3 regions of the Salinispora goodfellowii genome follow, and region 1 is predicted to be linked to each of the others. Evidence: riboswitches for the same ligand, from Rfam matches in the RefSeq annotation. Region 1 holds a riboswitch; each other region holds the start of a gene.

Region 1 (10,246 bases):
CTGCGAGGAGCACCATCCGGTCGGCGTACTCGCCGGCGATGGAGAGATCGTGCATGGTCGCCACCACGGTCAGGCCGTGCGCCCGGCGGAGCTGGTCGACCAGTTCGAGGACGTCCTGTTGGTGGCCGATGTCCAGCGCGCTGGTCGGTTCGTCGAGCAGCAGCAGGGTGGCGCCCTGGGCGAAGGCTCGGGCCAGGAAGACCCGCTGCCGCTCGCCACCGGAGAGGGTGGCCAGTTCCCGGGCGTGGAATCCGGTGAGGTCCAGCCGGTCCAGGACATCGTGCGCGGCGGCCAGGTCGGCGGTGGACTCCCGGCCCAGCGGCGCGATGTACGGGGTGCGGCCGAGCAGCACGTAGTCCAGGACCGACATCCCGGCGGGCACCACCGGCGACTGGGCGACCGTCGCCACCACCCGGGCCCGGTCCCGGCGACGCAGCTGCTGGATCGGCGTACCGAAGAGGGAGACCGCGCCCCCGGTGGGCAGCAGGCCGCCGACGGCGCGCAGCAGCGTCGACTTGCCGGCGCCGTTCGGGCCGATCACGGTCACCCACTCGCCGGCGGCGACGCTCAGGTCGACCCCGGTGAGGACGGGTACGCCGGCCAGCCGGACCCGCAGGTCGCGTACCGCCACCGCCGGTGCGCTCATCCCAGCACCCGCCGGGCGCTGCGCAGGACCAGGACGAAGAACGGGCCGCCGAGCAGGGCGGTCACCACGCCGATCGGGATCTCCTCGGGGGCGGCGGCGGTCCGGGCGACCACGTCGGTCAGCGCCAGGAACGCCCCGCCGAAGAGCATCGACAGCGGCAGGATCACCCGGTAGCTGGAGCCGGCGAGCAGTCGTACGGCGTGCGGCACGATGATCCCGACGAAGCCGATCAGCCCGGACGCGGAGACCGCGGCGGCGGTGCCGAGCGAGGCCGCGGCGATCAGCAGGTAGCGGGACCGTTGCGGGTGCAGGCCCAGGCTGGTCGCCTCGTCGTCACCGACCGAGAGGACGTCCAACTCCCGCCGGTGCAGCAGCACCACCACGGCGGTCAGCAGGAAGTACGGCAGGACCAGCCGTACGTCGTGCCAGCCGGCGGTGGCGAGCCGCCCGAGCAGCCAGGCGTAGACCTGTTGGATGCTGTCCGAGTTGCGTTGCAGCAGGTATGTCTGCCCGGCGGAGAGGAAGGCGGAGACCGCCACCCCGGCCAGGATCAGGGTCGCCGGTGATCGGCTTCGGCCGCCGGCGGAGCCGAGCAGGTAGGTCAGCGTGACCGCGCCGATCGCGCCGACGAACGCGGCCAGCGGGATGGTGACCGGCAGCCCGGTGACCGCCCCGCCGACCCCGCCAGCGGTGATCACCACGGTGACCGCGAACCCGGCGCCGGCCGCTACCCCGAGCAGGTACGGGTCGGCCAGCGGGTTGCGGAACACGCCCTGGTAGGCGCCGCCGGCCAGGGCGAGCAACCCGCCGACGAGCAGGCCGAGTACGGCCCGGGGCAGGCGCAGCTCGGTGATGATGGCGATCTCCCGCTCGGTGAGCCCGCTGTCGAGGCCGACCCCGGGGAGGAGGTTCAGCAGCTCGACCGCGACGCTGCCGGGTGGCAGGCTGACCGGGCCGAGGGAGACGCCCGCCACCAGGGCGACCAGGACCGCGGCCAGCCCGGCGACGAGCCAGCCGGGCCGCAGCCCGGCGGGCCGAGCCGCCGGCCCGCCGGAGGGGCGGCCGGAGGGGCGGCCGGAGGGGCGCTGGGTTACCACCTGCCGCATGGGGATGCCTCTGCTATCGCCACAGCTCCAACGTCACGCGGGGACCTTCGCGGTCGCCTCGATGATCGTGCGGAGCAGGTCGACGACGCGCGGGCCCCACCGGGAGGCGACGTCGTCGTCGAGCGCGACGACCTGGCCCTCCTGCACGGCGGTGATCGTCGCCCAGCCGGGTCGGGCCTGGACCGACGCGATGCTCTGCTGGCAGCACTTGGTGTCGGCGAGGAAGACGAAGTCCGGGTTGGCCTGGACGATGATCTCCTCGGAGAGCTGCGGGTAGCCACCGCTCGCGCCGTCCGCGTCGGCCGGGTCGGCGATGTTCTCGAGCCCGGCGAGCGCGTAGAGCGAGCCGATGAAGGTCTTGCTGGTGGCGGTGTACAGCTCGGGGCCGAGCTCGTGGAAGTAGGTGAGCTTCTCCGCCCGCTGGGGCAGGTCGGCGACCAACTCCGCGATGTCGTCCTGCATCTGGCTGACCACGTCGGCGGCCTCGGCGGGGTGCCCGGTCAGCGTGCCCACCTCGGTGAGCTGCCGATAGGTGTCGTCCAGCGTGGCCGCCGCCGGGGTGAGGAAAACCGGGATCTTCAGCGTGGTGAGCTGGTCCACGATCTTGTTCTGGTCGTCGGCGAGCAGGACCAGGTCGGGGTTCTGGGCGGCGATCGCCTCGGCGTTCGGCTGGAAGCCGGAGAGGTCGGTCCGCGGTGCCTCCGCCGGATAGTTGGAGTTGTCGTCGACCGCGACGACCTGCGGCCCCGCCCCGATCGCGAAGAGCACCTCGGTGGCGGTCGGCGACAGCGAGACGATCTTCTCCGGCTGCTCGTCCAGCGTGAGCGAGCCAACGGTTACCGGGAAGGTCGCGGCGCTGGACGCGCCGTCGTCAGCGGGGGAGTCCGTGGTCTTCTCGGCGCAGCCGGCGAGCGCGAGCGCGGCCACCGCGAGGGCCGCGGTGAAGAACCGGGGGGTACGTCTGGACATCGGGCCTCCTGTCGGTCGAGGAGTTGGTGCTTCGCCGACAGGGACCGAGGTGCCCGTCCACGAGGCACCCTTCCTCGAGAGCGCGTATCGCGACCGACCGCAGGCGACCTGACTCGTCCCCGGGACAAGCCCGGGGCATCACAGTTGCGGGACAGCGCCGGTTTCCCACCGGCTTCGCTGCGGGATGGTCGGTAGCACGGTAGCGCACGGTCGGGCCGGGGCCCGGAGTTGGCCGCAGACGTGTGACGAGGTGGGGAGGGGTGGGGGCCCCGGGAAAGGGCCCCCACCCCAGATTCAGGAGACGGTGATGGTGACGTTGTCGACTGCTGCCTCGACGAGGCTCCCGCCGGCGGCGTCCGCCGCCGCCACCTGGATCTGGATCGACTGGCCGGCGTACGGCGTCAGGTCGAGGTTGGCCACCGACCAGGAGGCGCTGCGGTTGGTCGCCGCGCCGGTCTGGTTGAGCAGGGTGGTGGTGCCGCCGCTGTGCACGACGCTGACCCGGAAGTAGTCGGCCGAGGAGGCGTTCGAGTAGTGCGCCAGGTACCAGGCCAACGAGAGCGTCAGCGTGCCGCTCGACGGCAGGGCCACCGCCGGGGAGCGGGCGCTGGTCGCGCCGCCGTCGATGTCGTGGGTGCCCACCGAGGAGCCGGCGAGCCGGCCGGTGACCAGGTCGTTACCGCCCGCGTACGGGGTGAGCTGCTTGGCGCCGGAGTAGCTGGTCGCCTGGGCGGCACCCCGCTCCCACTGGCCGGTGGTGGCGGTGTCGGTGCCGTTGGGGTTGATCGTCCAGCCGGTCGCGGTCTCGAAGGTGTCCGCCCAGACCGTCTCCCCGCCGCCGCCACCGCCGCAGTACTGGTCCTCCTTGCCGATCGCCCGGTACGGGCAGTCGGCGTACTCGGAGAGGAGCAGCACCGCTTCGCGGTTACGGGCGGTCTCCGCCGGGATGACCTCGTCGGGTGGGTAGAAGCCGCCGCCCGCGGCGGAGCCGGGGTACAGCTCGAAGGTGTACGCCCAGATCCCGTGCGCCCCCCACATCCAGTCGATGCTGCTGCCATCGGTGATGTAGAGGTCGCTGGACTGCTGCGGGGTGTAGCCGTTGGTGGCCGCCATCTCCCCGCCGATGGTGGCGAAGGTGTTGTACTGGTCGGCCGTCATCCCCGGGGCGGTGTTGCTGTACGTGTAGCCGAACGGCCAGAGCACCAGCTCGGAGTAGGTGTGGAAGTCGATGTTGGCCTTGATCTGCTGGACTCCGCCCACGACCCGGCTGTCCACGAAGTCGCGCACCGCATCGGTCTCCGGGGCGGAGAAGGGCGACGGGCCCCGGTAGGTGCTCGACGAGGTGGAGCCGGAGGAGCCGCCGCAGCAGCCCCAGAGGTAGTCCCAGTTGCGGTTCAGGTCGGTGCCGACCCAGGACGAGCCGCTGTTGGGCTGCCGATTCTTGCGCCACGACCGGTACGAGCCGGTGGCGATGTCGTACTCGCTGCCGTCCGGGTTCACGGTCGGGATGATCCACAGCTCCCGGCTGTTGACCACGTTGGTGACCCGGGAGTTACTGCCGTAGTTGTCGGTGAAGAGGTTTAGCAGGTAGATCGCCATCTCCACGGTCAGGTGCTCCCGAGCGTGCTGCTGGGAGTTGAAGAGGATTTCCGGCTCGTCCTCGTCGGTCCCGACGTTGTCGGAGATCTTCACCGCCATCAGGTCCCGGCCCTCGTGCGAGGTGCCGATGCTGATCTTCCGCGCGATGCTGGGGTGCTCCGCCACCACCTGGTTCACCACGGCCGTCAGTTCGGCGTAGTTGTGGTAGTCGGAGTCGGCGGGCGGGAAGTCGAAGATGCCGACGTCCCCGTGGTCGTGATCGTGGCCGGTGGGGGTTACCGGCACCTCCTCCAGCTCGAAGCCCAGCCGGGTGATCGCGGCGGCCTCGGCGGCGGTGGCGGTGACGTGCAGGACACCGTGCTCGGAGTAGTCGATCGCGGCGCCGGTGCTGGCGACCGCGCTGCGGTCGGTCACGGTACGCGGGCCGAGCACCCGGTACTGGACGGCGGCCGACTCACCGCTGGGCTCCGGCGTGGTGTTCGCGGAGACCGGGGACGCGGCGAAGGTGAGCAGGCCGAACCCCGCGGCGACGACGAGCGCGAGGCGGCGGCGAAGGGTGGGGGTGCGGAAGGCCATGGACAACCTCCTGACGAGCGCGGGAAACCTTTCCCGCCTGGTACCGCACACTCCACCACTCAACGCATGGTCATATCAATGTTCTTCCATGTGTAAATTTAATGGCGCCCGTGGATCAGGACTTCGGTGCGTCGCCGTCCCGCTCCGGCGAGTCCGTCCCGGCGTCGTCCTCGCCGGCCAGCGCCGAGCGCAGCCGCTCCTTCTCCGCGCGCCGCCGCTCGGTGGCGGCAGCCATCTCCTCGGCCATCTCCTCCCGCCACGGCCGCAGCAGGAAGAAGGAGAGCGCCGCCGAGAAGATCAACGCCACCATCAGTTTGATAAAGAGATTCAACTCCACGAACCAGAGGGCCGCCAGCACGACGACAAACAGCCCGATCCGGCCCAGCGTGTACTTGACCGCCGCGCTCATCTCCGTACTCCGTTCTCCGCCGTCGACGGGCGGCCTCAGCCCGTCCTCCGGGCGAGCCACCGCACCCCGTGGAACCACACCACCGCGTACCCGACGGTGAAGGCCGCCGCACCCAGCCCGCCGGAGACCACCGGCGGCAGGTCAGCGGTGAAACCGGCCACCACCAGGCCGAGGGTCAGCCCCACGGCTCCGGCCGCCAGGCCCGCCGCCACCCGGGCGGCGCCAAACCCCCAGGCGCGGAAGTCATCCCAGTAGAGCCAGGCCGGCAGGATCACTGCCAGCCACCCGTTGGCCTGGCCGAACTCCCCCGAACTGAGCGAGGTGAAGCCCAGGTCCAGGGTCGCCAACGCGAGCACCCCGACAACCCAGCCGGCCAGACTCACCCCGAGCAGGTCACCCAGGGTCAGTACCCGCCCCTCGGCATCTCGCCGGGGAATTCTGTTGCGCTGCTCGGTCATGGCCCTACGAGGGTACGCGAACCGCCGACCAGCACGATCAGGCCCACACCTGCTGCGGCTCGGCGCGACGCTCGGCGAGCGAGGGCGCGGCGTCGTACTCGCGCACGACGTCGTACCGGGTGTTGCGCTCGACCGGGCGGAACCCGGCGTCCCAGATCAGGTCCAGCAGGTCAGCCCGGTTCATGGTGCTCGGCGTGCCGTACGAGTCGGCGTCATGGGTGATCTTGTATTCCACCACCGAGCCGTCCAGGTCGTCCACGCCGAAGTTCAACGACAGCTGGGCGACCGACAGCCCGTGCATCACCCAGAAGCACTTCACGTGCGGGACGTTGTCGAAGAGCAGCCGGGAGACCGCGTACGTCTTCAGCGACTCCGCCGGCGAGGCCATCGTCGTCCGCGCCTGGATCTGGTTACGGATCTTGCCGTCCGCCGAGTCGACGAAGTCATGCTGGTAGCGCAGCGGAATGAAGACCACGAAGCCGTTGGTCTCGTCCTGCAGCTCCCGCAGCCGCAGCACGTGGTCAACCCGGTGCCGGGGTTCCTCGATGTGCCCGTACAGCATGGTTGCCGGGGTCTTCATGCCCTTGTTGTGCGCCAGCCGGTGGATCCGGGACCAGTCCTCCCAGTGGCAGGCGTGGTCCACGATGTGCTGCCGCACCTCCCAGTCGAAGATCTCCGCACCGCCGCCGGTCAGCGACTCCAGACCGGCGTCCATCAGCTCGTCCAGGATCTCGTCGGCGCTCAGGCCGCTGATCTTCTCGAACCACTGCACCTCGGTCGCGGTGAACGCCTTGAGCCGGACGTTCGGCAGCGCCGCCTTCAGCTCACGGAGCACCTTCGGGTAGTAGCGCCAGGGCAGGGTGGGGTGCAGCCCGTTGACGATGTGCAGCTCGGTGAGCTGCTCGTCCTCCATCTCCTTGGCCTTGCGGACCGCCTCGTCGATCCGCATCGTGTACGCGTCCTTCTCGCCCGGCTTGCGCTGGAACGAGCAGTACGCGCAGCTGGCGCTGCAGACGTTGGTCAGGTTCAGGTGCCGGTTGACGTTGAACATCACCCGGTCGCCGTTGCGCTCGGTCCGCCGGTGGTGGGCAAGCCGACCCAGCCAGGTCAGATCGTCGCTGTCGTAGAGGGCGATCCCGTCGGCGCGGGTCAGCCGCTCGCCGGCGTACACCTTCGCTTCGAGCTCGCGCTTGAGTCCGGCGTCCATCTCCAGCCCCGTCCCTTCCGCCTGCGGTCCCGGTCGAGCCTACGTGGGCCGGCGAACCAACGGTCAGCGCGGGCGGTGGGTCGCGACGAACCTCACCGCTCTCCACCGTCGCCGTTAGCCGAATTCTCAGCCACTCGTAACCCGGCCACACATCGACACTGCTGCCCGCATGCGATAAGACAGGGTAGGCCGGGCGCGACACACCACTGGTAGCGTCCGGGCACCGTGTGCACCCAATGCACGGATTGACCCAGACGGGAGCGGAATGGGCGACAGCGGCTACAGGCGGCGACCTCGACGAAACCCCGTGGTCTCGCCGGTGCTCCGTCCAAAGCTATGGTCCGCGTTGCTGGGCATCATCGCCGCCGGTGCGCTCAGCGCGCCGGTCTACGCCGATCCGCCACTGCCCAACACCGTGCCCGACAGCGGCGCCCGCCCCGTCCTGTCCGGCCCGCTCAGCCTGCCCGGCGGTGAACCACTCCCCCCGTCGGCCACAACGCCGGTCAACAACCTCATCAACGGGCCGCTCGCCGCCCAGATCTACGCGGCCGAGGCCCGCATCGGCCAGCTGAGCGACGAGCTACTTCTGCTGAAGCAGCAGCGCACCGAGGCGGAGGCACAGCTCGTCGCCGCCGAGCAGGAGCTGAACGTGGCCCTGACCGCGCTGGCCAAGGCCCAGTCGCGCGCCAATGCCGCAGCGGCCGACGCGCTCAAGGCGGCTGCGGCGCTGCCCTCCGCCCCCTTCGCCGACGATCTCCAGGATTTGAGCGAGATCTCCGGCCTCGCCCGGGGGAAGGACGTCGCCGGCGGGGAGACCACCGCGGCGACCCGAGAGCTCAACCGCGCCCGCACCGACGAGCAGGCCGCGCAGCAGGTGATGACGGCGGCGCAGTCGCGGCTACGTTCCGTCAACACCTCCTACGCCAGCACCGAGCAGGCGCTGCAGAGCGAGCAGGCGAAGCTCACCACTCTCCGCCAGGACAACGCCGCCCAGCTGCTGGAACTGGAGCGTCAGCAGGAGGCGGCGGAGCAGGCACTCGGCGCGCAGTGGGTCGCCAACGAAACCGCGAACGGGCTCGCGGCGCACCCCACCGCCCGCGCGGCGGTCAGCTACGCGCTGGACCAGCTCGGTGACCCGTACCTCTGGGCGGCCGAGGGACCGGACCGGTTCGACTGCTCGGGCCTGATCTGGGCCGCCTACCGCTCGGCCGGCTACCGCAACCTGCCCCGGGTCTCCCGCGACCAGTACTACGCGACCCGGCACCGCACCGTTCCCCGGACCGGCCTACTCCCCGGTGACCTTCTCTTCTTCGCCTCCGGCTCGAGCTGGACCAGCATCCACCACATCGGCATGTACATCGGCGGCGGGCGGATGGTCCACGCCCCGAGCAGCGGCGATGTGGTCAAGATCTCAACTGTGACCTGGTCGCGCCTCTATGCGGCGACACGAGTAGTCGACGGGGTCCCCGCGCCCACGCCAACCCCGAAGCCCACGCCGACCCCCTCGAAGCCGACACCGTCCCCCTCGGCCACGAGCACCCCATCGCCCACCACCAGCCCCAGCAACACCCCATCGCCCACCACCAGCCCCAGCGACACCCCGTCGCCCACCACCAGCCCCAGCAACACCCCATCGCCCACCACCAGCCCCAGCGACACCCCATCGCCCACCGCCTCGCCCTCGGCGTCTCCGACCACCACCTCGCCCTCGGCGTCTCCGACCACCACCTCATCCTCGGCATCCCCGTCCCCCACCGTCTCGTCCTCAGCGGTACCGAACAGCAGCTCATTCCTGCTGGGCTACGGCAGCCCATTCCGGCTGAGCTTCGGCTCCTTCCTGCCGTAGCCGACGCGACCGCGCCGCACAACCGGCCCTACGGTCAGCGCCGCACCCGTAGCCGGACACCCGGGGTGGCCCGGCAGACCGCCGGTAGCCCTGCTCCGGCTGTGCTCCCTGGACGGAATGTGGCACGGTGAGACCAGGCATTCCCGGCTCGGGTGGCACGAGTCCGGGTGCGAGCACGGCGCGGAGGGCGAACATGGCCGAGCAGAACGACCCGGTGGCCCCGTCCGCCGCCGACACGACGGTTATTCGGTCGGGGACGGGGCAGGCATGGGTTTACCACCAGGCTGGCCCTAGCGAGCCCGAGCCGGTGCAGCCACCCGAGCCGGTGCAACCACCCGAGCCCATGCAACCGCCCGAGCCCATGCAGCCACCCGAGCCGTCCGTTCCAGACCCGACTCCACCGGCACCCGAGCCGGCGCCGGTCCCCGGTCCCCACCCGCCGGGGCCGATCCGACCACAGCCGGCGCCACCTGCCCCGGCACCCCCCGCCCCGGCGCCACCTGGGCCGCCGGTGCCCGCGCCAACCGACCCGGCGCCGACCTCCCCGTTCCCGCCACCACCGGTCACCTCCGGCGGCAGTACCGGGCCGCTTGGGCGAGCCAATGCCCTCACGCCCGGCCCATTCCCCACCCCCCGTGCCGCGACGTCGCCGGTCTCCGAGATCCACCCGGAGTCACCACCGACGCCGGCCTCGGCCGCCAGCACCCAGGCCTTCCCCGCAACCGGCAACCAGCACCGCACCGCGGCCTCAGCCGCCACCCAGGCCTTCCCCGCAACCGGCAACCAGCACCCCACCGCGGCCTCAGCCGCCACCCAGGCCTTCCCCGCGACCGGCAACCAGCAACGGCCGGGCATCGGGCACCGAAAGCCGCACGAGGGTGACCTGAGCAGCCTCTACGCTGACGGGTCGGGCCTGTCCACCGTCGTCTTCCCGGTCAACCCGGTCGAGAACTCGGGATCCCTGACCGGGCACATCCTCGCCCAGGGCCGGACGGAGATATCGAACGAGCAACGTTCCAGCAATACCCGGGTGCTGGTCGCCCTAGCCGCCTCGCTCGCCCTGCTGGTGGCGATCGGTGTGCTGGTCGTCCTCATCGCCAACAATGCGTTGGACGGAGCGTTCCAGAACCTCTCCAACGGGTGAGCCCGCCCACTGTGCCGCGGCGGGTGTACGGCGCGGTGGGACATCGCCGTACACTGGCGCGGAAACTGACCTGGCGCGCCCCTTCGCGCGCCCATGGGCGATCTTGCGGGTGATCCGGCGGCATTCCGTCGCGGCGGCCATCGCGAAGATGCGCCCCACTCGAAAGGCCATTCTTGACCACGTCGATCGACCCTGGCATGCCCCCGTCCGCCCCCGAACTCGTCGACTTCGCCGCGCTCGGCCTGCCCCAACCCCTGGTCCGGACATTGGCCCGGCAGGGGATCAC
Region 2 (10,246 bases), on a different contig from region 1:
AGCTGGGCCAGGCGAACGCGGTGCTGCTGCAGGCGCAGCTCGCCGCCGGTAAGTCCCGTTCGCCGGCCACCGTCGCGGCCGTCGAGCCAGACCGGGACACCGGGGACAGCACCACCGTGTACTACCTGCTGGCCGCGGTAAGCGTCCTGGTCACCCTGGTCGCCAGCACCGTGGCGGTCGGCCTGGCGGCAACCGAACTCCGTCCCGACCTAGCCACCATGGCGGCGGTCGGCGCCACCGGGCGTACCCGACGGCGCATCGCCGCGGCCCAGGCCGGGTTCATCGTCGGCGCCGGACCCCTGCTCGGCCTGGTCTCCGGCATCGGGCCGGCGGCGGCCTACGTCGGCTTCCACGTCGAGCTGCGCTGGCACGTACCCTGGCTCGCCCTGCTGGCGGTCGTGCTGGTCCCACCCGTGCTGGCGATCGTCGCGGCCCGCGGGTTGGCCCGCGGCGGGCTTCCCCGCCTGCGCGGGCAGGAGCGAGGTCGGTAGCGACGCCGGCATCCCCGGCTCGGGTGCGGCGAAGGTCACCGGAGCACCGAAGGCGGCCTTGCGGGCGGCGCGGCGCAGCGCGGCGAGCACCGCCGGGCCGGCGAGGGCGATCATCACAGCGGTGGTGATCGCCCGTCCGGTGTCCCAGCCGAAGGTGGAGGTCACCCCGGTGAAGATGACGAAGCGGTGCAGGTTCTCCAGGACCGGCGCACCGGCCACGTAGGAGAGCTGGGTTTCCGCGCCGGCGCTGAACGGCCAGAACCAGAGGTTCATCAGCAGCCCGTAGCCGTAGGCGGCGACCGCGCCGTACCCGGCCAGCAGAGCTACCTCGGCGCGACCGCGGGGCCGGCGGGGAAGCAGGCCGGCGCCGAGCCCCACCCAGGAGGCGGCGAGCATCTGGAACGGCAGCCAGGGGCCGACGCCGGCGGTGAGCAACGCGGAGGCGAACAGCGACGTGGAGCCGAGCAGGAAGCCGAACCCCGGTCCGAAGACCCGGCCGGCGAGGACGAGCAGGAAGAACACCGTCTCGATCCCGGCGGTACCGGCACCGAGCGGGCGCAGCGCGGCGTTGACCGCGGCGAGCACCCCGAGCATCGCCAGGGCCTTGCTGTCGATCCCACCGGAGGTGAGTTCCGCCAGCACCAGCGCCACCAGCACCGGCAACATGACGACGAAGACCAGCGGCGCCTCCCCGGCACGGGCGGTGCTCTCCGGCTGCACCGGGACGAAGAGCGGCCAGGTGAAGGTGGCCAGCGCGGCGACCGACGCGAGCACCAGCACCACGGCGGAGCGCGGAGCGACCCGCAGGACACTCACGCCGGCTCCCGCTGGGCGACCAGCGCGGCAGCGACCTGATCCACCGTCAGCCACGCTGCCGGGGCCAGTACCTTGGCGACCTGCGGGGCGAACGCGGGCGAGGCGAGCATGACCTCCGCGGTGCTGCCGTCGGCCACGATCTCACCGTCGGCCAGCACGATCACCCGGTCGGCCAGCGCCGCGACCAGCTCCACATCGTGCGTCGCCACCACCACGCTGCGCCCGGCGGCGGCCAGCCCGCGCACCAGCGAGACGAACTGCCGCTTGGCGAGGTAGTCCAGGCCGCGGGTCGGTTCGTCCAGCAGCACCACCGGCGGCGCGGCGGTGAGCTGCACCGCGAGTGCGAGCGCCAGCCGCTGCCCCTCGGAGAGGTCCCGCGGGTGTCGGTCACCGGGCAGGCCGGGGGTGAGCTGGTCCAGCAGGGCGCGACAGGTGCCCGCCGCCGCCTCGGTCTCCTGGTCGGCCTGGTGGCACTCGCCGTCGACCGTCTCCAGGTAGAGCAGGTCGCCCGGGGTCTGCGGCACCAGCCCGACCTGCCGGCGAGCCTGGTGCGCCGGCAGGCTCTTGGGGTCGACCGCCCCCGCCGCGCCGGCCCCCGCCGCGCCGGTCACGGTCACCGCACCACCCTGCCGGGGGCCGCTGCCCTGCACGGCCCAGAGCAGGCTGGACTTCCCGGAGCCGTTGCGGCCCATCAAGGCGACGACCTGGCCAACCTGGAGGTCGAGGTCAACGCCGGCCACGGCGACAGTGCCCGGATACCGGACGACGATTTTCCGCGCGCTCAGCGCCGTCGTCGGCGCCGGGGCGGGATCCGGCGCGAGCGGCGCCTCTTCGGGGAGCCGCCCACGCAACTCGGCGGCGCGGCGGCGGGCGTCGCGCACCGACAGCGGCAGCGGGTCCCAGCCGGCCAGCCGGCCCAGCTCGACCAGGGGTGGGGCCAGCTCCACGCCGGCCAGCACCGTCGCCGGTGGCCCGTTGACCACGCGCCCGTCGCCGGGCAGGTAGAGCAGGCGGTCGGCGTACTGCATCACCCGTTCGAGTCGGTGTTCGGCCAGCACCACGGTGACGCCGAGATCGTGGACCAGCCGGGTGACCGCGGCGAGGACCTCCTCGGCGGCCGTGGGGTCCAGCGCGGAGGTGGGCTCGTCGAGCACCAGGACGCGGGGGTGGCTGGTGAGGACAGCGCCGATGGCGACCCGTTGCTGTTGCCCACCGGAGAGGGTCCGCAGTGGCCGGTCACGCAGCCCGACGATGCCGAGGAGGTCCAGCGTCTCCTCCACCCGCTTGCGCATCACCGCCGGTGGCAGCGAGAGCTGCTCCATGCCGTACGCGAGTTCCTCCTCGACGGTGTCGGTGACGAACCCGGAGAGCGGGTCCTGGCCGACCGCGCCGACGACGTCGGCGAGGTCGCGGGGCGGGTGCCGGCGGGTGTCCCGGCCGTCCACGGTGACCGAACCGTGCAGGGTGCCGCCGGTGAAGTGCGGCACCAGCCCGTTGATCGCCCGCAGTAGGGTCGACTTGCCGGCCCCGGTACGCCCGGCGACCAGGCACAGCTCGCCCTCCTCGACGGTCAGCGTCACGCCCCGCAGCGGCGGCGGTCCGTCCTCGGTGTAGCGGACGGTCACCCGGTCAAATGTGATCATGCGTGATCTTTCGGGACTGGTGTCGGCGGCGGCGCGAGCCAGGCCGGTACGGCCGCGACGGCGACGGCGAGCAGCAGCAGGGGGGTCAGCTCGGGCCAGGTGAGCGGGCTGACCGGGGGGTAGAGCAGCTCCGGGGCGGCCGTGCCGGCCAGCACGGTCAGGCCGGCCGCGGCGATTCCGCAACCGGCGACGAGTAGCTCGGCCAGCCGCCAGCGGTCCGGCCGGTAGCGGCTGCGGCGGACCCGGCGGCCGGCCAGCAGCATGCCGCCCACGGCGGCGACCAGCCCGGCGAGGAGCAGCGGCAGCCCCAGGTAGCCGGGCCCGGCGGTGTCGAGCAGCCCGTAGGTGCCGGCGCAGACGCCGAGCAGGCCGCCGAGGACCAGCGTGCCGGTGACCGCCCGCTGCCCGGCGGGTACCGCCGCGGTCCGGCCGTAGCCGCGCGAGTCCATCGCCGCGGCGAGGGCCAGCGACCGGTCCAACGCGTCGGCCAACACCGGCAGCGCGATGCCCCGAAACGCCCGCATCCCCCGCCCGGAGGCACCCCGCAGCCGGCGGGCCCGCCGGACCCGCAGCACACTCTCCACCAGCTGCGGGGCGACCGACAGGGCGACCACCACCGCCGTGCCCACCGCGTACAACGCTCCCGGTACGGCCTTGAGGAGCCGCTTCGGGTTGGCGAGGGCGTTCGCCGCCCCCAGGCAGATCAGCATCGTCGCCAACCGGAGCCCGTCGTAGAACCCGCCGAGGACCTGCTCGGCGGCGACCGGCCCGAGCAGGCGGATACCCGCCGCCCACTCCGGCAGCGGGATCTCCGGCAACCGGACCAGCACGTGCTCGCCCTGCCCGCCACCGAAGACGATCCGGAACACCACCCGCATCGCGACGATCACCACGCCGAGCCAGACGTACATGCGGAACGCCAGCGCCCAGGGGGCGTGCCCGCGTCGCGCTACGACCACCAGCGCGGCGACCGCGACCAGCAGGGTGAGCCCCAGCGGGTTGGTGGTGTGGCTGGCCGCGGTCGCCAGCCCGAGCGCCCAGAGCCACCAGGCGCCCGGGTGCAGCCCGCGCGGCAGTCGCCAGGCGGACCAGCGGGCCGACCACCGATCGGCGGTCGCGGGGCTGTCCACCGCGGCGTCAGTCATCCGGCGATTGGCGGTCGCGTGGCGGTCCGCCGTGGCGTCAGTCATCCGGCGATTGGCGGTCGCGTGGCGGTCCGCCGTGGCGTCAGTCATCCGGGTCGGCGACCCGTCGTCGTCGGGCGGCGACCAGGCCCCCGGCGGTGAGGGCGGCCAGCAGCAGCACCCCGGCCAGCGTGCCCAGCGGTACGCCCCCCTCCTCGCGGGCAACGGCGTCGGTCCGCACGGGCTCGTCGGCGGAGCCCGGCTGCGTCGAGGCGGTGGCAGTCTCCGGGTACGGGTGGCCTGCCGCGCTGGCGGACGGCGCGGCGGTGGCCGAAGTCGACGGATCAACGGTGGTCGGCTCGCCGGTTGCCCCGGGCTGACCGCCGTCGGCGGGCGGCGGCGCTACGTCTCCGCCCGCCGGTGGCGGTGCCACCGGTACGTCGCTCGTCGGCGGTGCTGCCGGCGGTGGCGAGGCGGGCGGCGGTGCGGGGCGGCGCGGGGTGACCCCGGGGCGGGGCGCGTCGTTGGGGTCGCGGTTGAGGGAGAACGACCAGCCCTCGAAGCTGCCCGCCGGGGGCGTACGGTTCAGCACCCCCTTGTCGCTGTAGGTCCAGCTGCCACCGTTCGGGGCGTGCCAGTACGACCAGTAGGCGCTGGCCGGCGGCGTGTCGACGCACTTCTCCGCGTCCGCCGACGGTTTGCCCTCGATCCGGCAGATGAATCCCTCGCCCCAGCGCAGCGTGCCGGTGATCGGGAAGCCGGCGCCCTTCAGTGCGGCCAGCCCGGTGGCCTGGCTGCCCGGGGCGCAGCGGACAACCGTTCCGCCCCCGAGCTCGTTGAAGTCGACCACGACGGTGACGCCGGAGGCGTCCGGGCAGTAGCCGGGGAGCCCGGCGGCTACCGCCGGGCTCCCCGGCCCGATCACCGAGCCGGCGGCGACCAGGGCGACGGCCACTGAGCCGCGGAGCGTCCTGCGGCTCAATTCGCCCGCCGACGGCCGAGGATGAGCAGCCCGACGCCGCCACCGAGCAGCAGTACCGCGAGCAGCACGTAGCTGGTGATCGCCGCGCCGGTGGTCGGCAGCCCACCACCGGGGCTGGAGGTGGTCGGTGTGGGAGTCACCGGAGCGCTGCCGGTCGGTGACGCGGCGGGCGGCTCCGGCGGGGCGGTCCCGGTGGCGCTCGGTGTCGGGCTGGCGGTGGCGGTCGGCGTCGGCGATCCGGTGCCGGTCGGCGATCCGGTGGGCGAGGCGGTGCCGGTCGGGGTGGGCTGCCCGGTCGGCGGCGGGTCGAGGCCGATCCGACCCAGCGGCACCTGGGCGAGCCCGAGCAGCGCCTGGGCGGTGGCCCGACGCCACTGGTCCCGGCTGTTGTCGCCGAGCCCGTCCGCGACGGCGGCGGCGAGCCCGTCGGCGTTGTAGGCGATGGCGCCCGCCTCCGCGGCGGCCGCCCCGCCGCTCGCCGCGGTCAGCTGGAGCGCGGCCAGCGCCACCGCCGCCTCGGTGGCTGCCGGGTCGCGTCCGGCGGCGGCGAGGGCCTGCCCGGCCAGGCCGGTGCTGTTGGAATTCTTTCCGGTGGTCGGCCCGGAGCCGCCGAACGACCCGTCGGTGTGCTGCTGGGACACCAGCCAGTCCGCGCCGGCGGCGGCCGCGTCGGCGGCGCTTGTGGCACCGTCCTCGGCGGCGCTCAGCAGCGCCTGCACGGCCATCGCGGTCGAGTCGACGTCGAGGGTGGCGTCGGGTTGGTCGTCGCAGGACGGCGAGGGCCCGTCGGCCGTGTCCGGGTAGAGGCGGAAGCCGCCCGCCGCGCACTGCTGCCGGATGAGGAAGTCCACCGCGTCCTGCGGTACGCCGCCGCTGCGGGTCAGGCCCAGCACGGCGAAGGACTGGTCGAAGGTGTTACTGGGGTCTGCGCCGGTCTGTGGGGTGGTAGCGCTGGTGATCCGTCCCCGCTGGTGGTCGATGTCCGCTCCGGCGATCAGCGACAGGGTCTCGGCCCGCAGGTCGTAGCCGCCGAAGTCGGTGGGGTCGGCGCTGGAGGCGGAGGCGGCGTAGAGCAGCTTCGCGGTCGCCCCGCCGTCGGTGAAGCCCTCGATGCCCCAGTGGTCGTAGCTGTTGTAGGCGCGCACGTTCGCCGCGACCTGGGCGGTCGCCGCCTGCCGGGTCGACGGGTCGACCCCGGTGGCGGCGAGCGCGAGGAGACCGTCGATGGTCAGCCCCCAGTCCTCCGGGTTGATCGGGCCGGGCAGGACGCCATCGGTGAATTCGTCGGCGAGCCAGGACGCCGCTGCGCGGGCTGCGGCGGCGTGGTCCGGGTCGGGGGCCGCCACCACGGTCAGTGGGGCGGCGGCTACCGCGGCGAGGGTGGTTGCCGCGGCCGCGCCGAGACCGGTGGCGAGGCGCCGGGACAGGGCCATGAGGGGGTGCCTTTCTAGAGCAGTCGGTGAGCTCCGGCAAGCACCCGGGATACGAAAACCCCGCTCCGCGTACTGCGGTGAGCGGGGTGGACAGACCTCGGCGGACCGGACTTCACCCTGTAGACCTCGACAGTGGAAGCCGCTCGTCCCGGGCGGGGCATTCCGGCTCGCGAAAGGGTTCTCTCGCTCACGGCTGCGGGTCAGCGCCGGCATCGCACCGGCTTCCCCCCACGCGGGACTTATGCAGTTGTGCCCAGTGTGTACCGGGTGCCCGTCACCGTACCGCTAGGGCGTGTGACGACGCCAGGACAGTTCCGGGCACCCGGGGTGCGCCACTGGTCACACCAGCGGCGCGGGTGAATCAGGGGGCGGGGATGCTCGGCGGCTCGCTGGCACCGTAGGACCAACCCTCGACGCTGCCCGGGGCCGGGTCGTAGTTGAGCACGCCCTTGTCGCTGTACTCCCAGTCACCGCCGCTGGACGCGTGCCAGTACGACCAGTACCCGCTGGCCTGCGGGGTGTCGATGCAGGGCTCGACGTCCGGGGTGGGCAGGCCGCCGAGTCGGCAGACGAAGGCAAGACCCCAGCGGGCGGTGCCCTCGACGGCGAAGCCGGCGTCCTGGATGGCGGTCAGCCCGGTGTCCGGGTCGCCGGGGGCGCAGGCGACCTCGACCTCGCCGCCGAAAGCGGTGAAGTCGATCACCACGGTGACGCCCGAGGTGCCGGCACAGGCGTCGGCTCGCGCGGCTTGGGGGGCGGGCTCGACAGCGGTCAGGGCGATCCCGGCGACGGCGGCGGCCAACAGGCCGGCGGCGCGGGTGCGGAGTGTGGATCGAAGGTGGGACACGACCATCAGGAGTGCCTTTCCGCCCTGCGGTCGTCAGAACCCAGCCGAGCGCTGTTGGTCAGCGTCGGGTCGGGGCCTCCGACCCGTGGGCCACGACGGGTGGGTAGGGGTGCGCGAGCGTGGCGGGTATTCGGGCTTGCCGTCGCAGATGAACCTCGACGGCCTACCGTTGCGGGCCAGCGCCGGATTTTGACCGGACTTCCCCCGCACGCACGCGTTGGTTGAGTTGTCGCGACAGTCTGGGCTGCTGCGAGCGGCGCTGTCAAACGGCCCTGAGGTGGGCGCATGTCCTGAGGACCGCGCATCGGGTGAATCCGACGGAGCCACACCACGTGGCGTCATTGACGCGGTGGACGTTGCGTGGTGTGCTCAGCACGCAACAGTAATGAAAACCGCGATCATTATCAACTGAGGAGGATCATGTCTCTCACCGTGCCACCGGACCTGTTGCGGGCCGCCGAGTCGGGCCCCGTTGCCGACGACGCCTTCGTCTCCTGCGTCCGCGACTCGCTGCCGTACGCCTGGCAGACCGTCAGCCGGGTGGCGGCGGAGCTGGCGTCCTCCGACGCCGAGTTCGCCGACAACGTCGTCCCGCCGCCGACCGAGGAGGAGCGGGGTCAGCTCCTGCGCGCGCTGGCCAGCGACGCCATCCGGTCCAGCCTTGAACGCCACTTCGGCGTCAAGCTGGCCTTCCAGAACTGTCACCGGGTCGCGGCGTTCCGGCACTCCGCGGTCGACTCGGAAACCTACCGCCGCTTCATCTCCGTCCGCGGTCAGCTGCTCAACCAGTCTCCCGAGCTGCGCAACTGTTGATCCGGCTAGCGCTCGGTGGCCGGCGGGGTGATCCACCTCCGCCGGCCCGCCGGGCACCCCCGATCAGCCGCCGCCGCGCTCCTGCTCCCAGCCGCATACCGGTGTCGGCTGTGGCGCCGGGCGCTCTCCGAGCTTCGGCACCACGGCCCGCTGCAGCACTGCGGTCGTGCTGAACACCGTCCCGGCTGGTCCGTCGGCGGTGTCCGCCACGAGGTAGCTGCGTTGGCCGAGATAATCATACGTGTGTCTATCGAAAATCCACTCGTCTCGTCGGCTTCTTTCGGTGCGCGCGACGGCTATCCCCGGTCGGCCGGCTGCGTCGGTGACCCCACGGACCACCTCAACCCCCGGAATCTTCGCCGCAGCCAGATAGAGCGCGGCGCTCGTCCGCGGCGGCACCAACGACTCGTGCAGAATGTCACCGATCGCGGTGAACGCCGCGCCATCGCGGCTGCTTCCCTGGCCCCGCTCATCCCGCTCCCGGTAGAGCTTCGCCAGCAGTTCATCGGGATCAGTGGGTAGATCGACAGCCGTCGCGTTCGGCGTCATGTTCGTGAGCGTCGTCCGTTCCGGAATCACGCCGATGATCGGCAAGTTGACGAGTGGCTCGCGAAGCAGTCCGTCACCTCGTTCGTACCGTGGGATCCAGATCTCCCGCTCGTGTATCGGTTGCAGCTGGGCCGGACCATTGCCCAACTCGGCGTACGCCCCCCGACTCTTGACGTAGACGTACTCGCCCTCGCCAGCCGATGGGCCCCGCTTGCAGGCGGCCGTTGCAGCCATCTCATTCAGGAGCAGGGTCGCGCCGCTGTGACTCCCCTGCTGGACCGCCACGGTCAACGGCGGGTGGTCCAGCTGCCACGGCTGGGCGGCAACCCCGACCGCGACCGCCAGCACACCCGCTGCCGGCGCCAGCAACAACCTCCGCCGTGACCGCTGGACCGGCCGTTCGATCTCGTTTATCAGGTGCCGCCGCAGTGTCTGCCGGCGCGTCGCCGGCATGGCCGGCACACGGGGAGCGGTGGGCTCGCTCATCGGTACTCTCCCTGCTCGACGGGGATCATTCGGGTACGCACCAGCTCTTGGTGGGTCAGTGCTCGCAGCCGGGTCCGAGCCCGGGACAGCCGCGAGCGCACGGTTCCAATAGGTACGCCCAGGGCCTCGGCGGCAGCTGAATAGTCCAGTTGCGACCAGACGCAGAGCAGGAAGACCTCCCGGTCTGCTCGGCGGAGTGTCCGCAGCGCAGCCAGGGCTGTGGCAACCTGGTCGGCGTCGTGCATTCGGCCGACCACCTCGTCGGCGAAGTCCGGGACCGAGTCACCGGATGGCAGCCGCCGCAACGCCTGCCGGTGCCGGCGCGCGGTCCGCCGCCGGTTGCGCAGCACATTGGTGGCGATGCCGAGCAACCACGGCCGCAGGCCCTCTCCCTCCGGGCACAGGGACTCGCGGACCCGCCACGCCTCAAGAAAGGTCAGCGAGACCACGTCCTCGGCGTGCGTCGGATTGCCCTCACTCCACAACGCGTGTCGACGAACCGCTTCGGCATGCTCATCGAATAGCTCACCGAACGCGTCGGTGTCTCCGGCCCGGATCCGGACCCGCATCTCAGCTGTCACATCTACACCTGTCCGCAGGCAGCCCAAAGTTCCCACCGGTCGCGGACATACTTCTCGTAGTGCCGGGACACGTGAGCGCGGTTGCCGCAGGACGGCTTGCACCACGCCTGGCGCGGATGTTCCTTGACGAAGTAGCGCACGCAGCGCCAGGCGACTGTCGGTGTCGACTCGTCCGGCCAGTTCAGCATGGGCCGGACCGGCAGCCGGCCACACCAGCCGACTCCAGGATCAGGGCGTCCTATGCGTTAGTCGGTGGCCTTGGGGTGTCCGGTGCCGGCGTGTCTGAGCCAGCAGGTGCGGGTGTCGTGGTCAACCACGTACCAGACGCGGCCCCCCCGCGGTGACCTCGTATTGCCACTGCGGCAGCGTCTTCCCGTTGTGCTTACAGGTGGCGAGGGATCCCTTGAGGGGGTGCTGGCGGCTGGTCGGTGGGGAGGGGCAGGGGTTTGATTCAAGTTTGTCGAACGCGGCCCGGGTGTTG
Region 3 (10,246 bases), on a different contig from region 1:
CCGGCAGATCCTAGACTTCGTGGACGCCGCCCAGGTCCGCCCGATTCGGGCCGTCAACCTCAACACCAACGGAATCCGGCTCGCCAGCGACCGGAGGTTCGTGGCAGCGCTCGGCGAACGGAACCGTCCCGGCCGGGCGGTCAACATCTACCTGCAGTTCGACGGGTTCGACGAGCGAACACACCGGGAGATCCGGGGTCGGGACCTGCGTGAGATCAAGCAGCGCGCGTTGGACAACTGCGCCGAGGCCGGCCTGACCGTCACCCTGGTGGCCGCGGTCGAACGGGGGCTCAACGAGCACGAACTCGGCGCCATCATCAGCCACGGCCTGGCGCACCCGGCGGTGCGGAGCGTCTCGTTCCAGCCGGTCACCCACTCCGGCCGGCACACGCCCTTTGACCCGCTGACCCGGCTGACCAACTCCGACATCATTCACCTCGTCGCGCGGCAGCGGCCCGACTGGTTCCGGGCCGAGGACTTCTTCCCGGTGCCGTGCTGCTTCCCGACCTGCCGGTCGATCACCTATCTGCTCACCTCGGGCACGCCCGGCGCCGAGGATTTCGGGGTGGTGCCGATTCCCCGGCTGCTCGACGTGGCGGACCATCTCGACTACGTCACCAACCGGGTGGTGCCGGACCCCGCTGTCCGGGAAGCACTGGAGAAGCTGTGGTCTGCGTCGGCGTTCATGGGCACCGACACGACCAAGGTGCGCCTCGCCCAGACCGCCGCGGCGCTGGACTGTGCCGACGCCTGCGGCGTCAACCTACCCGAGGCGGTGGCGAACCTGACCGACCGGGCCTTCATGATCGTGATCCAGGACTTCCAGGACCCGTACACCCTCAATGTGCGGCAGCTGATGAAGTGTTGCGTCGAGGAGATCACCCCGGATGGCAGACTGATCCCGTTCTGCGCCTACAACTCGGTCGGCTACCGGGAACAGGTCCGCGAGCAGATGTCCGGGGTGCCGGTCGCCGACGTGGTGCCCAACGCACTCGCGCTCCGCTCGATGATCACCGACTCTCCGTACGGGTCGAAGGTCGCCCAGCACCCGGACGGCGGCGTCGCCGCCGGACGGCGGGTGGCGCGGGACGCCACCAACGTCGGGCGGCGGATCCGGTGACGAGGAGTGAGCCCGCAGCGGATCCGAAGGGCTGCTGCGCCGCGGCTTACGGTTCGGACCTGGTCGCCCTGCTCCTCGGCGAGGCGTACCATCCCGGTGGTTCGTCGCTGACCCGCCGACTCGCCGCCCGACTGGGCCTGACCACCGGCGAACGCGTACTCGATGTGGCGAGCGGACGAGGCGCCAGCGCGCTGCTGCTGGCGTCCGAGTACGGCTGCACGGTGACCGGTGTGGACCTCGCCGGCTCCAACGTCGCGGTGGCCACCCGGGTGGCCCGGTCCGTTGGGCTCGCCGACCAGGTGCGGTTCCGGCGGGGAGACGCCGAGCGGCTGGCTGTCGACTCGCATTCGGTTGAGGTGGTGGTCTGCGAATGCGCCTTCTGCACCTTCCCCGACAAGCCCACCGCAGCGGGGGAACTGGCCCGGGTGCTGGTCCCGGGCGGTCAACTCGGGCTGGCCGATGTTGTCGCCGTCCCCGACCGGCTGCCCCCCGAACTGACCGGGTTGGGAGCGTGGATCGCCTGCGTTGCCGATGCGCGCCCCCTCGATGAGTACGTCGCCCTGTTGGCGGGCGCAGGACTGACGACAACCCACACCGAACGGCACGACTCCGCGGTCACCACGATGATCGACCAGATCGAGGCGCGCCTGACCGTGCTGCGGCTGACCGCCGCGGATCAGGCGGCGGCGCTCGGCTTGGACTTCGACCGGGCCCCGGCGGTCTTGGCCGCGGCCCGGGCCGCGGTCGCCGACGGTGCGCTCGGCTACGCCCTCCTGACGGCCAGGAAACCGGGCTCTGGCCCGGGCTGAAGTTCCCGGCTCGTGGTGCAGCGTGGCGTCCGGTTTCGTCGTAGCCGGCGGAGGCGGGTAGCGATTGGTGTGAATCGACAGCTTGCCGTCCGGGCGGGTGCCCGATAGCCTCTCGCCGTCAAGGTGCACGGGAAGCCGGTGGAAGACCGGCGCGGCCCTCGCCACTGTGACCGGGTAGTGATCTCTGACTGTGCCACTGGGCCCAACCAGGTCTGGGAAGGCTGGAGTGAACGTCGATCCGGAAGCCAGGAGACCGGCCTTGACACGGATCTCATCCACGAGGTGCTGGAAGGGAAGGTCATTCGATGCATATCGCCGAGGGGTATCTCCCTCCGGAACAGGCGGCGGCGTGGTTCGTCGTGTCCGCGCCCTTCGTCGTCCACGGGAGTCGGGCCCTGGTCCGGCAGGTCCGGGCAGATCCAGACTCGAAACTGCTGCTCGGTGCGGCCGGTGCCTTCACCTTCGCGCTGTCCGCATTGAAGATCCCGTCGGTGACCGGGTCGAGTTCCCACCCGACCGGCACCGGGCTGGGGGCGGTGCTGTTCCGACCGCCGGTGATGAGCGTGCTGGGCGGCATTGTGCTGCTGTTCCAGGCGCTGCTACTGGCCCACGGCGGGCTGAGCACGCTGGGCGCGAACATCTTCTCGATGGCGATCGTCGGCCCGTGGGTGGCGTATGGGAGCTACACCATGGTCCGTCGCGCTGGCGGCGGACTGGGTCCGGCGGTGTTCGCCGCTGCGGCCCTGGGCAGCCTGGCGACGTACGGTGTCACCGTCGCCCAGCTGGCCCTGGCGTTCCCCGACCCGGTCTCCGGCGTCGGCGGTGCGCTGGCGAAGTTCGGCGGGATCTTCGCCGTGACCCAGATTCCGTTGGCGATCAGCGAGGGACTGCTGACCGTTCTGGTGGTCCGCCTGCTGAGTCGGACCAGCGGAGACGACCTGCGTCGGCTCGGCCTGCTGCGCCCGGCGGCGGAGGTACGGGCATGAGGCGCTTCTCCTGGGTGAACCTGCTGTTGCTGCTCGCGGTGCTGCTCCTGGCGGTGGTGCCGCTGGCGCTCGGCCTGGGGTCGGGGGAGGAACCCTTCTCCGGCGCGGACGCCCTCGCCGAGCAGGCCATCGTGGACGACCACCCCGACTACCAGCCGTGGTTCTCGCCGATCTACGAGCCGCCGTCGGCCGAGCTGGAGTCGGCGTTCTTTGCTCTCCAGGCCGCGCTCGGCGCCGGCCTGCTCGGCTACTACTTCGGTGTCGCCCGGACCCGGCAGCGGCAGCGCGACGCGGTCGATCGGCAGCGCGGTTAGCGTGTTCGCCCTCGACATCGCCGCGCACACCGGTCCCTGGCGAGGTCGGCACCCCGCCGAGAAGGCGCTGCTCGCGCTCGGGCTGCTGGTCTGCGCGGTGGCCCTGCCCACCTGGCCCGCCGCGCTCCTGTCCGGTGGCGCCGCGGCGGTGCTGCTGGCCGCCGCACGGGTGCCACTGGTCGTGGTGCTGCGGGCGGCCCGGGTGCCGCTGTTCTTCGTGGCCACCTCCACGGTCCCGTTGCTGGTGTCGATGCCGGCTCCGGCCCGACTGGCCATCGACCCCGCCGGCCTGCCGCTGGCGGCACAGACCGCGGGCCGCTCCGTGGCGGCGTTGACCTGCCTGCTGCTGTTCACCGCCACCACACCGTTGTCGGATGTCCTGCCACGACTGCACCGGCTGGGGATCCCCCCGGCGGTCACCGAGGTTGCCGCGTTGACGTACCGGATGCTCTTCCTGCTGGTGGAGAGCGTGCATGCGGTCCGGCAGGCGCAGGCGGCGCGGCTTGGCTTCCGTACCTGGCGGACCGCCTACCGGTCGCTGGCCGGACAGGCGGGGGCGGTGTTCGTTCGGGCGTTGCACCGGGCGCGGCGGCTGGAGGAGGGACTGGCGGTACGGGGCTACACCGGTTCACTCGCCGTGCAGGTGGCGGCGCACCGGGTGTCGGTGCCGTTCGTCGCGGCGACCACGGCGTTGCTCGGCGCGATTGCCACGGTCAGCACCGGGCTGGTGTCCCCTTGGTGAACGCCTCGCTACTGGAGTTCGATGAGGTGGGCTTCGCCTACCAGCCGGGCCGATCGATCCTGGCCGGGGTCAATCTTCGGATCGACCCCGGCCAGCGGCTGGCCGTGCTGGGTCCGAACGGTGGCGGCAAGACGACGCTGTTCCGACTGGCGGCCGGCGCGCTGCGGCCCGCCACGGGCCAGATCGCCGTCGCCGGCACCCGGGTACGGCACACCCGGGCCGGTCTTCGGGAGCTGCGGCAGCAGGTGCAGCTGGTCGTGCAGGACCCGGACGACCAGCTCTTCTCCGCCAACGTCTGGCAGGATGTCTCCTTCGGACCGGTCAACCTGGGGCTTTCGGCCACGCAGGTGCGGCGGCGCTGCGACGCGGCGCTGGCGGCGCTCGGTGTGTCGGCGCTCGCCGAGCGACCCACCCATCTACTCTCCTACGGCCAGCGCAAGCGGGTGGCCATCGCCGGTGCGGTCGCGATGCACCCGCGGCTGCTCATTCTCGACGAACCGACCGCCGGGCTCGACCCGGCCGGGGTGGAAGCACTGCTGCGCACCCTGGACGACCTACACACCGCGGGTACGACGGTGGTGCTCTCTACGCACGATGTCGACCTCGCCTTCCGCTGGGCGGACGCGGTGGCGGTGGTCTCGAGCGGTGGCGTGCGGACGGTAGCCACGGCGGACGGCCTTGCCGATGGGGGCCTGCTCGCGGCGGCAGACCTGGTGCCGGCGTGGGCGCCGTTGGTGCACCGGCTCCTGGACCGGATTCCGGAGCTGGCGGGGGCCCGTCCGCGGGCGGTGACCGAACTCGCCGCGCTGCTCAACGATGCCACCGGGGATGACCGGTGATCGCCGCAACCCGACGCGTGGCGTGGCCCGGGCGGCGGTCACGCCGCCCGGCACCCGTTGGTCAGGCCGTGCTGCGTCGGCGGCGCAGTAGCACCAGGCCGCCGGCCACCAGGACCAACAGGATCCCGCCGCCGATCGCCGCCGCCGTGCCGATCCCGCCGCCGCCGCCGTCGCCGTCGTTGTCGGTCGCCGCCACCGGGCTGGTTGCCGCGGGCCCCGTCGGCGGTGTGGTGGGCTCGGCCGCGGGGGACGACCCCGCCGGCGTCGGAGCCGGCGCCTCGGCGCCAGCGGGGTCGGCGACGGTGAACGCGTACGAGCCCTGGACCGGGTGCCCGTCGGCGGAGACTACCCGGTACGCGACGGTGTAGCTGCCGTTCGCGAGAGTTCCGTCGATGCTGATCGTGCCCTTTGCCCCGGTTACCACGGGTTTACCGGTCGGGACCTTCTGCTCCTCGGCGTCGGAGAGGACGATGGTGGTGAACGCCGGATCCAGCTTCTGGAGGAATTCCAGTGTGATCTCGGTCGGCGCCTTGTCCAGCTCGGCGTTCTTGGCCGGTGTGGTGGTCTTCAGGGAATTGTGCGCGGCAGCCGGCGCGGCCGGTACGAGCAGCAGCGCGGCGGCGGCGAGGACGGCGGCGAGGAAGCCGGCGGGTCTCGGGCGGGCGTTGGTCCGCATGGTTCTCCTGTCGAGGTCAGCCGAGCAGTTGCTGGCCGATCCAGCCGCCTTCGGGGCAGCCGGGTGGGATCGCGAAGACGGCGGAGCCGATCGGGGTGGTCCACTCGTTGAGTAGGTCCCGCTCGGCCAGCCGTCGTTGGATGGGTAGGAACTGACGGGTGATGTCGGCCTGGTACGAGGCGAAGATCAGGCCGCTGTCCGCAGTGCCGTCGGCGCTGGGCACGCCGTCGTAATTGTAGGGGCGGCGCAGAATCCGGAGCCGGTCCTCGGTGACGTGGGAGCGGGTCAGGTGCGAGAAGTCCGGGATGACGGTGAGCCCGCCCGATCCGAGGGCGTGTAAGTCGGGTTCGTCGTGTTCGTCCGTGCCGGTCAGTGGCGCGCCGGTGTCGAGCCGGCGGCCGACGGACAACTCTCGGTCGGTGCGGCCGAGGAGGTCCCACGTCTCCAGGTTCATGCTGATCCGCCGGACGACCAGGGTGGTGCTGTCGCGCAGCCAGGAGGGCCCGTCCGGTACCCACACCGCGGTCTCCAGGGGAGCGCCCGGCTTCGGGTTGGCGGTGCCGTCGAGTTGGCCGAAGAGGTTGCGCTGGGTGCGCCCTGGCTCGGACCCGGCCGCGCGCCGGAAGCCTTGCTGCACCCAGGCGACGGTGGCGAAGGGGCGGCTGTCCTTCACCAGCACCCGCTGGGCGTGCGCGACGGTCAGCGGGTCGTCGGCGCAGATCTGCAGCAGCAGGTCCCCGCCGGACCAGTGGGGGGAGAGCCGGTCGATGCGGAACGCCGGGAGGGCGGCCACCGACGGTGGCCGCCGCTCGTCGGCGTTGGCCGCCGGGTAGAAACCGGGGCCGAAGCCGAAGGTCACCGTCAGCCGGGCCGGTAGCAGCCCGAGCTCCGGCTCGGTGTCGGCTAGGGCGGGACGGCCCTGGGTGAGGCGGGCGGCGTCGTCGGAGAGCAGTCGCAGCATCCGTCCCAGCGCCTCCCGGTCCGTCTCCGGCCGGAGGGCAAGCGCGACGAACGCCGCGTGTGCCTGCGGTTCGGTGGCGACCCCCGCCTGGCGGGGCCCGTGGAACGGTTCGACGGCGAGCCCGATCTCCGCCACCGGCGCCAGCTCGGCGGGGCGGGTAGCGGGGTCGTCGGAGGAGCCAACGGCGGTGACCGCCACGGTGGCGCCGAGCGCGCCACCGGCAGCCAGGGCACCGCCCGCGAGTAGACCGCGCCGGCTCACCGCGCGGGGGCCGCTCCCAGTCACGACGCTGCGCTGGGGCTCATGGACATATCCGGCATGCCGTGCTCGGGGTTGTAGCTCTCCTCCGCGCCGGTGAACGGCTTCGCCACCGCCGTAAAGGACTGGGTCCGCCCGTCGGCAAAGGTGAGGGTGAAGGTGAGCTCATCCCCGGCCCGCACCGGCTGCTGCAGATCCAGCATCATGAGGTGGTCGCCGCCGGGCTCGAGCAGGTGGCTGCTCTTCGCCTTGATCACGATGCCGCCCTCCTTGGCCCGCATGACCATCTCGCCATCCTGCATGGCCATCTCATGCAGCTCCATCGGCGACACCTCGGTGCTGACGTCGGTCAGGGTCACGTCGGCGTCGCCGTCGTTCACCAGGGTGGCGAACGCCGCGGTCATTCCCTTGTCGGCGGCCTTCACCCACGGGTCGTTGATCCCGACCACGCTGGCGGGGGCATCCGCCGCCGGAGTTGCCGTCTCCGACGGGGCGGGGTTGGTCGCCGATGGGTCGCTGGATGAGCCACAACCGGCCATGGCGGCGGTCAGCAGGGCAGCGGCGACCAGGGCGGCCGGGCGTAGGCGCCGACCGGTGACGTTGCTTGGCATGTAGGACCTCTCTGAGTTCGGTGTCGACTGTTGGTCGGTTCGGCAGGGCGGGAAAGTTCCCGGTGATTCGGTTGGCGACATCACCGGTATCGGGACGCTCAGGCCGCCGTGTTGTCCCGATGGCACGCCGAACCCGGAACGGGTGGGGGCACGAGCCGCAGCTCCGGCGGGGGCGGCTCATCCTCGGCCCGGATCCGCCAGCGGGGACGATCAGTGCGAAGGCCGGCGGGCGGGCTGTCCGGGTGCAGGCCCGGCCGAGACATGGCCACGACGATCGCATAGCCAACGAAGAGGAACCCGTGACTGACCAGCCGGGCGGTCTCCACCCGGCCGGTCATCAGGTCGTTGACCGACAGGAGCACCAGCGTGCCGACGAAGGCGCTCAACATGGGCAGCAGCCCGGTCGGCGGGGTGCGGCGGGCGGCCACGAACAGGAACCCGGCACCGACGGCGATGTTCCACGCCGCTGCCTCGTGCCACAGGTGTCCCGAGGCCAGCGGTCCGCCGGCGTGGATGTGCGGGCCCGCCGCCGCCTGACCGACCTGGGTCAGACCCAGCAGGACCTGCAGCGCCCCGGTCAGCCCGAGCGTCGCGCGCAGGGCGATCACCAGCCGCTGTCGCCACGGCGGCCGCGACGTTGACCCCGCCGGGGTCGCCGGGGCCGTTGCGGGACGTGCGGCCAGGATCACATCGGTGAGGTCGGGGCCGAGCACGCTGACCGACAGCCGGGCCCGGCGGGTGATCGCCGCCGCCTGGTCGAACCACGTCCGGCACCCACCGCAGCTGGCCAGGTGGGAGTCGGCTGCCGCCCGCTCAGCCGGGGTCTCCTCCCCGTCCAACTGCGCCGACAACACCTCGCGCCACTGCTCACACCCCATGTACCGGTAGTCGGACCGGTGCCGGCGTTGGTTCCCGTGCGGGACAGGAAGGTCTTCAGCCGGTTGCGGTGTGCCGGGCCGACCCGCCGGAGCGGGCCTGTAGTGCGACAACCAGATCTTCCCGAGCCCGGGACACCCGTGACCTGATCGTCCCGATCGGGCAGCCACACACCTGTGCGGCCTCGGCGTAGGAGAGGCCGAGAACCTGGGTGACGACGAATGCCTCCCGGCGGTCGGTCGGCAGCGCCGCGATGACCTGTTCCAGGGCGACCTGCCGGTCGAAGCCGCTCTCGTCGGCGTCGGTGATGTCGTGGGAGTCGGTCATCGGGACCGTCCGCGGACGGGACGTGGCGGTCCGCACGTGGTCCACCGCGACCCGCCGGGCGATGCTGAACAACCAGGTACGCGCGGAGGAGCGCCCGGCGAATGAGGGAAGCGACCGCAGCGCGCGCAGGTAGGTCTCCTGCGTCAGGTCATCCGCCTCGGCTGGGGAGATCAGGGCGGCCAGGAAGCGTCGGACCTGTTGTTGGGTTGCCCGGATGAAGGCGGCGGCAGCCGCCTGGTCACCGCGTCCTGCCTGGAGAGCCCACGAGGTGACATCGGTGTCGTCGGTCACGGTGGGTACCTCCGGGTCGCCGTTCGGAGCGAACGACGGGCACTAAATGCCCGTACGAGACGGCTGAGCATCGTGCTGACGGTAGCGTACGGCATTCCCGGCGCGCCGGGCTCTCGCCGGTTCTGGGCCGCCAACTGTTGTGGATCATCTCGCGGCGGTGGTTCCCGCCTCCCGGGCAGCCCGGCCCATCCGGGTGACGGCGTCGGTGAGGATGCCGGGGGAGGTGGCGAAGTTCAGCCGGACCCGGCCCGCACCACCGGTGCCGAAGGCGTGCCCGGAGCTGAGGGCCACCCGCGCGCGTTCCAGGAACAGCTGGGCCGGATCGGTGCTGACCTCGTCGGACGCGCTGTTGGGTCGAGCAATGTGTGGGCCGAGACGCCGGCAGTCCAGCCAGGCCAGGTAGGTGCCTTCGGGGCGGTGGTAGCCGACGGTGGGCAGGTGCTCGGCCAGCAGCGCCTCCAGCCTGGTGCGGTTGGCGTGGAGTCCGTCGAGGAGGCGGTCGAGCCACTCCCCGCCGGCCCGGAGGGCGGCCGTCTGCGCGACCACACCCAGGTGGCTCGGCCCGTGGCTGACCTCCTCCGGTATCCGGGCCAGCTCGGCCGCGGCGCGTGGTCCCGCGATCGCGAGTGCCGCCTTCATGCCGGCGAGGTTCCACGCCTTGGAGCCGGAGGTGACCGCGAAGGCATCCTGGGCGCCGGTCACGGTCAGGTACGGGGTGACGGCTGCCCCCGGCAGCGCCAGTGGAGCGTGGATCTCGTCGGAGATCACCCGTACGCCGTGCCGGTCGGCCAACTCGGCGACGGCCTCGAGTTCCGCGCGGCGATGTACCACCCCGGTGGGGTTGTGCGGGTTGCACAGCAGGAAGGCCGGCCGCTTGCTGCGGGCCCGGGCGCACCGGAAGGACTCGTCGAGGGCGGCGAGATCGATCCGTAGGTCGGCCCCGAGCGGGGCCTCGACGACCTGCCGTCCGGCGTGCCGGGCGAACGCGTAGAAGGGCGGATAGACGGGGGAACAGACCACCACGGTGTCGCCGGGGTCGGTCACCAGCCGGAGCACCTCGACGATGCCCAGCATCACGTCGGGTACCACCGCGGTTCGGCCGGGGGAGAAGTCGGTCCAGCCCCAGCGTTCGGCGGCGAACTCGCCGAACGCCTCCGCGTACCCCGTCGGGTGGGCATAGCCGGTGTCGCCGAGCGCGATGGCGCGCTGTAGCGCGTCGGTGACGGAGGGGGCGAGGGGGACATCCATCTCCGCCACCCAGAGCGGAAGCACGTCCGGGGCGTAGCTGCCCCACTTCACGCTGGTACGTCGCCGGAGCTGTTCCAGCGTGAGCTGGGTGAGCGGGTTCGGTACGGCGGTGGGGTGATCGTCGGAGGGTGTGGAGCGGGACATCCGCCCACCCTAGGGCGTCCGGCGGCGGGCGGACTCTCGGCACT

What was found. A riboswitch is a leader RNA that binds a small molecule or an ion and turns the genes downstream of it on or off. The one in region 1 is predicted to bind cobalamin.
Region 2: it holds a riboswitch for cobalamin, as region 1 does, so the genes downstream of both, T398_RS18610 (SCO2322-related protein) here and T398_RS13510 (ABC transporter substrate-binding protein) in region 1, are expected to answer to the same signal.
Region 3: it holds a riboswitch for cobalamin, as region 1 does, so the genes downstream of both, T398_RS09320 (energy-coupling factor ABC transporter permease) here and T398_RS13510 (ABC transporter substrate-binding protein) in region 1, are expected to answer to the same signal.

The regions. Positions count from the first base shown of each region.
Region 1 covers NZ_JCANTD010000011.1:44,066-54,311, reverse strand. Annotated here, with positions in the region: gene T398_RS13520 (ABC transporter ATP-binding protein) at 1-646, opposite strand, end outside; gene T398_RS13515 (FecCD family ABC transporter permease) at 643-1,752, opposite strand; gene T398_RS13510 (ABC transporter substrate-binding protein) at 1,786-2,721, opposite strand; cobalamin riboswitch at 2,803-2,926, opposite strand; gene T398_RS13505 (M14 family metallopeptidase) at 3,016-4,896, opposite strand; gene T398_RS13500 (DUF4229 domain-containing protein) at 5,012-5,305, opposite strand; gene T398_RS13495 (hypothetical protein) at 5,341-5,763, opposite strand; gene mqnE (aminofutalosine synthase MqnE) at 5,801-6,970, opposite strand; gene T398_RS13485 (C40 family peptidase) at 7,236-8,816, shown strand; gene T398_RS13480 (hypothetical protein) at 9,328-9,960, shown strand; gene T398_RS13475 (DEAD/DEAH box helicase) at 10,158-10,246, shown strand, end outside.
Region 2 covers NZ_JCANTD010000021.1:51,359-61,604, reverse strand. Annotated here, with positions in the region: gene T398_RS18640 (FtsX-like permease family protein) at 1-491, shown strand, start outside; partial or broken gene T398_RS18635 (ECF transporter S component) at 747-1,085, opposite strand; gene T398_RS18630 (ABC transporter ATP-binding protein) at 1,304-2,950, opposite strand; gene T398_RS18625 (energy-coupling factor transporter transmembrane protein EcfT) at 2,947-4,095, opposite strand; gene T398_RS18620 (SCO2322-related protein) at 4,178-5,056, opposite strand; gene T398_RS18615 (prenyltransferase/squalene oxidase repeat-containing protein) at 5,053-6,489, opposite strand; cobalamin riboswitch at 6,624-6,761, opposite strand; gene T398_RS18610 (SCO2322-related protein) at 6,851-7,342, opposite strand; cobalamin riboswitch at 7,441-7,562, opposite strand; gene T398_RS18605 (SCO5389 family protein) at 7,757-8,149, shown strand; gene T398_RS18600 (CU044_5270 family protein) at 8,213-9,184, opposite strand; gene T398_RS18595 (RNA polymerase sigma factor) at 9,181-9,765, opposite strand; gene T398_RS18590 (CGNR zinc finger domain-containing protein) at 9,768-9,953, opposite strand.
Region 3 covers NZ_JCANTD010000006.1:129,855-140,100, forward strand. Annotated here, with positions in the region: gene T398_RS09310 (radical SAM protein) at 1-1,120, shown strand, start outside; gene T398_RS09315 (class I SAM-dependent methyltransferase) at 1,117-1,929, shown strand; cobalamin riboswitch at 2,034-2,205, shown strand; gene T398_RS09320 (energy-coupling factor ABC transporter permease) at 2,235-2,915, shown strand; gene T398_RS09325 (energy-coupling factor ABC transporter substrate-binding protein) at 2,912-3,229, shown strand; gene cbiQ (cobalt ECF transporter T component CbiQ) at 3,231-3,971, shown strand; gene T398_RS09335 (energy-coupling factor ABC transporter ATP-binding protein) at 3,968-4,810, shown strand; gene T398_RS09340 (copper resistance CopC family protein) at 4,872-5,486, opposite strand; gene T398_RS09345 (Dyp-type peroxidase) at 5,503-6,732, opposite strand; gene T398_RS09350 (copper chaperone PCu(A)C) at 6,729-7,316, opposite strand; gene T398_RS09355 (zf-HC2 domain-containing protein) at 7,415-8,194, opposite strand; gene T398_RS09360 (sigma-70 family RNA polymerase sigma factor) at 8,250-8,810, opposite strand; gene T398_RS09365 (MalY/PatB family protein) at 8,955-10,202, opposite strand.